Ammoniphilus sp. CFH 90114: one gene and its partners. The protein of the gene in region 1 interacts with the protein of each later gene in a pairwise test. Links are inferred from orthologs where the notes say so. Each region holds a gene or a part of one and is shown on either strand. Other genes may lie near its edges.

Region 1 (3,040 bases):
AGTGGGAAAAAACCCATTATCTATTGTTGGCGAGGTGGCATGAGAAGCAAGTCAGTCGCTACTTTCTCCGAGATGGCAGGGTTGCAGGTCCAGCGCCTTACAGGCGGATTTAAACAATATCGTCAGTGGATCGTGGACAACTTAAACGAAACCATACTCCCTAATCGATTTATAGTCCTCCATGGGATGACCGGTGTAGGGAAAACCATGATCTTAGATCGATTAAAAGGGAAAGGGTTTCCTATCCTTGACCTTGAAGCGTGTGCAGGACACAGAGGATCGGTATTCGGTGGGATTGGCGCACCCGTGTATAATCAAAAAACCTTTGAGTCTAATCTATACCATCAATTAGAAAAGATAAAAGGTCTCCCCCTTGTCTTCATGGAAGCTGAAAGCAGAAGAATAGGAAAAGCCGTCCAACCTGAGTTCCTATTAGAGGCAAAGGCAAAAGGCATACACGTCGTCTTGGAAACTTCCGTTGAGATTAGAGCCAAGCGTATTTACGAGGAGTATGTAATACCCTATAAGTCTGAAGCACAGTTCCAAGAACGCGTAAAAGAAGCCGTTACACCCATACTCAAGCGATTCATACCAGCAATCAAAGACGAACTAATCCAGCATATTGATAAGGAAGACTATAAAAATCTAATCGTCCTACTATTAGAACAATACTATGATCCAAGATACCAGCATAAGCTTGAAGAATATGACGGACCATTCTACCATGTACGAGTTGACGATATAGAAGATACGGTAAAGCACCTTACCAAAATTATTCTGCAACATCAGCGGGATTCAACACTAGTCCAGGGCTAGACATATATCTACATCTAATAAACCGATCCCTATGGGTCGGTTTATTCTAATTATAAGTCTATAAAAAACAAAGAAGCCCAGCTATTACTAGCTGAGCTTCTTTATATTAAATACTACTCAAGGATTTTAGCAACAACGCCAGCGCCTACAGTACGTCCACCTTCACGAATAGCGAAGCGAGTTCCTTCTTCCATAGCGATTGTGCTGATCAATTCAACGTCGAAAGTTACGTTGTCACCAGGCATAACCATTTCTACGCCTTCAGCTAACTTGATGATTCCAGTTACGTCAGTTGTACGGAAGTAGAACTGAGGACGGTAGTTAGCGAAGAAAGGAGTGTGACGTCCACCTTCGTCTTTAGACAATACGTAAACTTCTGCAGTAAACTTGCTGTGAGGCTTAACGGAACCTGGCTTAGCCAAACATTGTCCACGCTCGATGTCTTCACGAGTTACCCCACGAAGAAGAGCTCCGATGTTGTCTCCAGCTTGAGCTTGGTCAAGAAGCTTACGGAACATTTCAACACCAGTTACAGTTGTTTGCTTTGGCTCTTCAGTTAAACCGATGATTTGAACTACGTCACCAACTTTAACGATTCCACGCTCAACACGACCAGTAGCAACTGTTCCACGACCTGTGATAGAGAATACATCCTCAACAGGCATTAAGAAAGGCTTGTCTACATCGCGCTCAGGAGTTGGGATGTAAGAGTCAACAGCTTCCATTAATTCATGGATCTTTTGAGCCCACTCACCAGTTGGGTTCTCAAGAGCTTCTTTAGCAGATCCCTTAACAACTGGAGTGTCATCACCAGGGAACTCATACTCAGAAAGAAGATCACGGATTTCCATTTCAACTAGCTCAAGAAGCTCTTCATCGTCAACCATGTCGCACTTGTTCATGAATACTACGATGTAAGGAACACCTACTTGGCGAGAAAGAAGGATGTGCTCACGAGTTTGTGGCATAGGACCGTCAGCAGCAGAAACTACTAGGATCGCTCCGTCCATCTGTGCAGCACCAGTGATCATGTTCTTAACGTAGTCAGCGTGTCCTGGGCAGTCAACGTGAGCATAGTGACGGTTAGCAGTCTCATACTCAACGTGTGCTGTAGAGATTGTGATTCCACGCTCTCTCTCTTCAGGAGCAGCGTCAATGCTACCATAATCCATAGCTGTAGCTCCACCACTTTGAGCCAATACAGTAGTGATAGCAGCAGTTAAAGTAGTTTTACCGTGGTCAACGTGACCGATAGTACCAATGTTAACGTGTGGCTTGTTACGTTCGAATTTAGCTTTTCCCATGAATTTAGCCTCCTTAAACATACAACGTTGGATTCAACGTGTTTTGTTATGAACTGTTTTAATTTAATTTATATAAGGAAAGGTATAAAAAGGCAAGATGCCCAACGATTATTTTATACCTTTCTTCTTAATAAGGGAAGACCTAATCTATTAAGAATTTGTTAACAAAGATTAAGCACCTTTGTTCTTCTTAATGATTTCTTCAGCTACAGACTTAGGAACTTCTTCGTAGTGATCGAAGGTCATTGTGTAGTTTCCACGACCTTGTGTACGAGAACGCAAGTTAGTTGCGTAACCGAACATCTCAGAAAGAGGAACGAATCCACGGATTACTTGTGCACCAGCACGAGCTTCCATACCTTCAATACGTCCACGACGAGAACTAATGTCTCCCATGATGTCTCCCATGTACTCTTCAGGAACAACAACTTCAACTTTCATCATTGGCTCAAGAAGAGCTGGGTTACACTTCTTACCGGCTTCTTTAAGAGCTAGAGATCCAGCCACTTTAAACGCCATTTCAGAAGAGTCAACATCGTGGTAGCTTCCGTCAACGATTGTCGCACGCACGTCAAGTAGAGGGTATCCAGCAAGAACACCATTCTTCATGGATTCTTCGATACCTGCTTGAACAGCTGGGATGTATTCTCTAGGAACAACCCCTCCGACAATCTTGTTAACGAATTCAAAGCCTGCACCAGCTTCAAGCGGCTCGAACTCAACCCATACGTGACCGAATTGTCCACGACCACCGGATTGGCGTACGAACTTACCTTCAACCTTAGCAGATCCACGGAAGGTTTCTTTGTAAGCAACCTGTGGAGCACCTACGTTAGCTTCTACCTTAAACTCACGCTTCATACGGTCAACGATAATGTCAAGGTGAAGCTCACCCATACCAGAGATGATCGTTTGACCTG
Region 2 (3,118 bases), on another replicon or contig:
TACAGAGAAACAAAGATTAGTACAACGAGAAGAAACCGGGGGAGAACTGCCACTTCTCGCCCATAAGCTTGCAAATGAAACACCTGAAAGACCGTTCCCTCTAAAACAAATAAGCCAAGTAGACCCGCAAATAATATCCCCCACCTCATCCTTGGTTCCCTTCCTCAGAACCATTCGTATCGGTGGTTGGAGTGGAAGGAGCGCTTGAACCCGGTAGCCCCGGCAAGGCCGGCACAGGAATTTCAGTCGGTGCGATGAGTGAGCGTTCGACAACAAATACTTTCTCTAATTGATTCAGGTTTGCACTGGGCCTAATATAAGCATCCTTAGTAAGAAATTGTTCATCTGTACGAACGGATACAATTTCCCCTAAGACTAGCCCTTTCGGTATTGTTCCGCCAAGCCCCGACGTAATCACCATCTGTTTAGGCTCAATCACAGATTGCATGGGGATCTTCCTCATAATCAACAGATTATTCTTAGGGTCATAACCTTCCACGACACCATAAATTCGCTCATCCCCTTGTATAATGGCACCAATATGATTTCCACGCTCAATATCTGTCACCAATTCCACTTGGGATGAGAAATGAGAGACGCTTTGAATTCTTCCAATATAGCCTTCAGGTGTAATAACAGCCATGTTTGGACTTATACCGTCCTTCGTTCCCTTATCAATAATTAAAGTATGATTCCAACGATCTGGGCTTCGAGCCACAACTTCAGCTATCCTCAATTTATAATCTGATAATTTGGATTGTTCAGCCTCCAACATTTTTCTTAATTGTTCGTTCTCTAGCTTCAACTCATTGAGATCTGCCGTAATTTGGGCAAATTGCTTAAGGTTTTGTTTTAAAGCTTTGTTTTCCTCATAAACAACATAAACATCTTTAATACTCTCAAAAAAGCCCGCTACAGCAAAAGCGGGCTTATAGACAATGGATTGAACAAACGCAAGGGAATCTCGGACAAATCGTTCTGGCCAGGTCGGAACCGGTCTGTCCTTTAAGGTAATTCCCATTGTCGTTACAAGTACAATTAGGCTAATCAATAACAACAGTAGTCTTCGCTTCACAAAAAAGTTAGACACGTATTAACACCTGCTTTTCTATCTTCCCCTTTTGGATCGGGCGGTAATGCCAGACTTTGATTTGAAGAGATGAAGGTTTTCTAATGCTCGACCCGTCCCGATGGCCACACAGTCCAGTGCATTCTCAGCTACCAAGACTGGCATTCCCGTTTCATCACTCAACAACTTGTCAAGATTGCGTAGAAGTGCCCCGCCTCCCGTAAGCACAATTCCACGATCCATAATATCAGCCGCTAATTCAGGTGGACTCTTTTCCAAAGTGACCTTTACTGCTTCGATAATACTCGTTACGGTTTCTTGTAGAGCATCCGTGATCTCATGGGAAGAAACTTCAATGGTCTTCGGTAATCCCGTAATTAAATCTCTTCCACGTATGTCCATCTTTTCATTAGCATCCGATGGTATAGCGGATCCAATCTCCATTTTTAACGTTTCTGAAGTTCTTTCCCCAATCATCAAGTTGTACTTTTTCTTAATATACTGAATGATGGCCTCGTCCATTTCATCCCCAGCTACACGGATAGAGCGACTTGTTACAATCCCCCCCAAAGAGATGATCGCGACTTCCGTAGTTCCACCACCAATATCCACTACCATACTCCCGGTTGGTTCCCAAACTGGGAGATCAGCTCCAATTGCAGCAGCAAACGGCTCTTCAATGGTATAAGCTTCCCTAGCCCCAGCCTGCTTCGTTGCATCCTCTACTGCTCGCTTCTCAACTGCCGTTATACCTGAAGGAACACAAACCATAACATTAGGCCGACGGGAAAGAATTCCTCGACTCTTCTGCGCTTGTCGGATGAAATAACGAAGCATGGTTGCTGTTGTTTCAAAGTCGGCAATAACCCCATCCTTCATCGGCCGAACAGCTACGATGTTACCCGGGGTACGCCCAATCATACTTTTTGCTGCGTTTCCAACCGCTTCAATCGTTCCCGTATCTGTACGGATAGCGACCACCGAGGGTTCCCGCGCCATAATACCTTTCCCTTTTACATAAACGAGCGTATTGGCCGTACCAAGATCGATACCCATATCCCGAGAAAAACCACCAAACATGCTACTTATCTCCTTCCATATCTCCTGCATCTATTAGGGGTTACATTAAATTACAATTATGTAAGTCCTGTTTGAATACTGACATTTTATTATAGATCTTTTGCTTAAACAATTCAAATGAGGCCTTTCTCCTTCAAGCTAATATATCGACCATCCCCAATGATAACATGATCTAATACATCAATGCCCATAATTTCACCTGCTGCCATCAGACGCTTAGTAACCTCAATATCTTCTCTGCTTGGAGTAGGATCGCCACTCGGATGATTATGTAGACAAATAAGGGAAGCACTACTCTTACGTACAGCTTCCTTGAAAACTTCACGAGGGTGTACAATCGATGAATTTAAACTTCCGATAAAAACAGTCGTCTGAGCAATAACCTGATTCTTCGTATTTAAAAAGAGGCAAACAAAATGTTCCTGAGTTAAATAGCGTAGTTCCTCCATCATAAGCTTGGCCACATCTTCCGGTGAGCGAATAGTCCAGCGTTCTTCTGGCGTGGTCTTCGCTACCCTCCTGCCTAACTCGATACCCGCCAGTAACTGGACAGCTTTAGCCGTTCCAATTCCTTTCACTTCAACGAGCTCTTCCAAAGAGGTATCTAAAAACTGACGCAAGCCCCCAACGTGGCTTAATACACGCTGAGCTAGGTTGATTACGGATTCCCCTGCTGTTCCTGTTCTCAACAAGATTGCAATGAGTTCAGCATTGGACAAGGCATCAATTCCTTTGCTCATCATCCTTTCCCTCGGAAGCTCGACCAACGGAAATCCTGACAGCCACTTTTCCCCCATGAAACATTCCCCTCACCTTCAATGTATTACAGGTTTCTCATTATATGTATGTCTCTATGGAGTAAGTATGGAAAAGCCAAATTCCTCTAGGTAACTCGCCATCATCTGTACAGGAAGACCAACAACAGAGAAATAGTCCCCAACGATACCTTCGACAAAAATAGATCCAAGA
Region 3 (3,094 bases), on another replicon or contig:
GCGTCCTTCTTTTGAAGGTTCTTCCGGTGTAACCTTATATTGTTGGGCTAAAACGGATCCAAAGGATACTTCTTGGGCCTTATATCCATGAGTATTCGTATTAGCTACATTATTCCCAATGGAGTCCATCTTTAATTGCGCAGATCGCATTCCGCTTACTGCATTAATCATGGAAGTGTACACTTTCCTCACCCGCCTTGCTTTAAAATTTATATTATGTTAATCGGGAAGATTCAAATAACCGATCTAGAGTCTGATTGTACGCGGATAGAACACGCTGATTACTCTCTAAGGATCGAGAGGTTTGCATGAGTTCCACCATGGTTTGTTGTACATTGACGTTGGATCTCTCAATAAATCCTTGGCGCAGACGAACGAGTGGAGCTTCTGCTATCGCAGGTTCGCCTTGACCTTGCCAACGAAAGGCCCCATTTTCCGTCTTAATTAGATCATAGGGGTTGTCTAACTGAACTACTTGTAATCGTACGGAATAGATTTCTTCATCTGGTTGGCCTGGGTTTCGAAGTCCCGTATAGGCTTGTCCATTCTCATCCCACAGGTACCCTTGATCATCAATTCGATATTGATCTGAGGTAAGGACAATCGAGTTCCCCTCGGTATCAAGCACTAAATGCCCATCAGCAGTGACCAACTGATTCAAGGAGTCCAGCGTAAAGCTTCCATTTCTCGTGTATGACTTCTCTCCATTCCTCTCCACGGCAAGAAAGTGGCGAGGCTGAATCATCGTTCCGTTGACTTCCACAGGCTGAAGATGGTCATCGACTAATGCCACATCAAACGAATTTTGCGTTTCTTGCAGATCGCCCTGTCGAAAATTCGGAATCAATTCTTGTGTATACACGCCTTGAGCCAGCTTGCCAATCGGATGCTTCTGCATACCCATAAGAGGAGCATTCGGCGGAATGGGCGACTTCGTTCCATGCACAGCGGATAGAAGATATTCTGGAAAAGAACGAAAAACCGCATCATCCGTCTTGTATCCAGGCGATTGGCTATTAGCTAGATTATTAGTTAAGGCTTCCGAACGGCGCTGATTAGCCATCATTCCTGAAGCAGCAGAATACAATCCCCGAAGCATATGAACTCACCCTTCCCGTATGTATGGTATTCCTATTTTAGCATATCTTGTGAACCTGCGCCTTATATGTATCGACGTTTTACTCTGTCTAAGTTTTCCAGCATAATGCCGGTTCCCTTCGCGACACAAAACATCGGTTCTTCTGAAATAAGAACCGGAACGCGTAGTTCCTCAGCAAGGAGCTTGTCCATTCCATGAAGCAATGCTCCCCCACCTGTCAGCATGACCCCTTTATCAATAATGTCTGCAGACAATTCAGGTGGTGTTCTCTCCAATACATTCTTGGAGGCTTGAATAATATGGGTAACCGATTCAGCTAGGGCCTCATGAATTTCTTCTGATCTCACCGTGATGTTGCGTGGCAATCCCGATACCATATCGCGGCCACGAATATCCATCTCATCCTGTCGGCTTCCCGGGAACACGGTCGCAATCTTCTTCTTAATGTCTTCAGCTGTCCGTTCTCCGATCATGAGTTGGTACTTATGCTTGATATAACGCATAATATCAAGATCAAACTTGTCCCCTGCAATTTTAATAGAAGAGGCGGTGACGATATCTCCCATGGACAGTACTGCCACATCGGTCGTCCCTCCGCCAATATCCACCACCATATTCCCGCTCGGCATAAAGATGTCCATACCCGCGCCAATGGCTGCTATCTTTGGCTCCTCTTCTAAGTATACCGTTCTTGCACCACTGCGTTCGGCTGCTTCCCTAATGGCTTTTTGTTCAACTGAGGTGATGTTTGTAGGACAGCAAATCAAAATCCGAGGACGGACAAAGAAGCTTTTTACTCCGATTTTCGCGATAAAGTGCTTGAGCATCGCTTCCGTAATTTCAAAGTCAGCGATAACCCCATCTCTAAGCGGTCGAATTGCCACAATGTTGCCAGGTGTACGTCCCACCATGCGATACGCCTCGTTACCTACAGCCAACACTTTCTTCGTATGACTATCGATAGCGACCACAGAAGGTTCGTCTAGCACAATTCCGCGTCCTTTCACATAAATTAATACGTTCGCCGTTCCTAAATCGATTCCGATATCCTTCCCTAACATTTGCAAGGTCCTCCCTGTACTGGTTCATCTATATGAATGCTTTCCTTAGCGAGTAAGAAGCTCCAAATATATATCAATTCGATGCGAAACAAGGAATTCCTTTTTGTCCATTCGACATTTTTCACGTTTTTCCGGGGAGTGACAGGCACTCTTTACGCTAATTCTTCTGTAGCTCCTTTCTTCTGGCTTTTTGTCTTTCTCTTATACTTAATCTTGGTTGCCTCTCCTCCGCGAAGATGGCGGATGGATTTGTGATATTCCAATATTTCCTTTACCTTATTAGCCAATTCGGGGTTGATCTCGGGCAGTCGTTCGGTCAAATCCTTGTGCACAGTGCTTTTAGATACGCCGAATTCTTTGGCTATCTTACGAACGGTGTTGCGCGTCTCTACTATGTAGCGACCGATCTTGATGGTGCGCTCTTTGATGTAATCGTGCACTCCCCTCGCCTCCCTGTTAGAGATAGTCTGATACATTATATTGAGGCGAGTTCGTATATATGCGAGAAAAGTAAGGCGAAAGGCAGAAAATTCGTACTAACGAGGCGAAGAATCGGCTGTTGGGAGCTAGCGGACATCAGATTCCTTATTTCTTCTCAAAACGCGGCAAGGTAGCTTCTATCGGACTTGAGGTTCCTTATTTGCTCAAAAAAAGCCCTACCAAGCAGAAAATTAGTAAATTAACAAATTCCATGTCCGCACCACCTATAATTCAAGCATTTTTTGACCCAATAGCGCACCTGATGTCCGCAGGGATTAAAGAAAGGGAGACTCGCCAATTCTTTTGTCAGATCTCGCTACAACAACAAAAAGCCAGGGAGCCACCCTGACTTTCTATCTATACGCTATTATTTATGTTCCTATGACAATGGTAATTATGGTCACTAAAGTCATGGCGATAATCGTACCCGTAAAAGCAGCTAGAGCAGACTTCT

The links.
Region 2: the proteins of tuf (region 1) and EIZ39_RS00445 interact in binary tests that used the Bacillus subtilis proteins (3 or more experiments, as listed by UniProt). The link is inferred for Ammoniphilus sp. CFH 90114 from one-to-one orthologs.
Region 3: the proteins of tuf (region 1) and mreB interact in binary tests that used the Bacillus subtilis proteins (3 or more experiments, as listed by UniProt). The link is inferred for Ammoniphilus sp. CFH 90114 from one-to-one orthologs.

What each region holds. Positions count from the first base shown.
Region 1 is NZ_SDLI01000003.1:450,494-453,533, reverse strand. Bases 26-2,904 are described here. They hold tuf (elongation factor Tu), read right to left. Parts: upstream 2,121-2,904; coding sequence 930-2,120; downstream 26-929. Other genes in these bases: fusA (elongation factor G), read right to left, coding at 2,292-2,904; mnmH (tRNA 2-selenouridine(34) synthase MnmH), read left to right, coding at 26-816. In the rest of the region: more of mnmH, read left to right, coding at 1-25; more of fusA, read right to left, coding at 2,905-3,040. UniProt on the Bacillus subtilis protein: GTP hydrolase that promotes the GTP-dependent binding of aminoacyl-tRNA to the A-site of ribosomes during protein biosynthesis.
Region 2 is NZ_SDLI01000001.1:95,031-98,148, reverse strand. What follows is about bases 130-3,086. They hold EIZ39_RS00445 (rod shape-determining protein), read right to left. Parts: upstream 2,150-3,086; coding sequence 1,109-2,149; downstream 130-1,108. Other genes in these bases: EIZ39_RS00435 (Maf family protein), read right to left, coding at 3,001-3,086; radC (RadC family protein), read right to left, coding at 2,263-2,946; mreC (rod shape-determining protein MreC), read right to left, coding at 146-1,090; mreD (rod shape-determining protein MreD), read right to left, coding at 130-149. Also shown: more of mreD, read right to left, coding at 1-129; more of EIZ39_RS00435, read right to left, coding at 3,087-3,118.
Region 3 is NZ_SDLI01000011.1:138,403-141,496, forward strand. The notes cover bases 162-3,094. They hold mreB (rod shape-determining protein), read right to left. Parts: upstream 2,161-3,094; coding sequence 1,162-2,160; downstream 162-1,161. Other genes in these bases: EIZ39_RS21020 (flagellar hook-basal body protein), read right to left, coding at 162-183; EIZ39_RS21025 (flagellar hook-basal body protein), read right to left, coding at 215-1,099; spoIIID (sporulation transcriptional regulator SpoIIID), read right to left, coding at 2,313-2,600; EIZ39_RS26845 (hypothetical protein), read right to left, coding at 3,012-3,094. Also shown: more of EIZ39_RS21020, read right to left, coding at 1-161. UniProt on the Bacillus subtilis protein: Forms membrane-associated dynamic filaments that are essential for cell shape determination. Acts by regulating cell wall synthesis and cell elongation, and thus cell shape.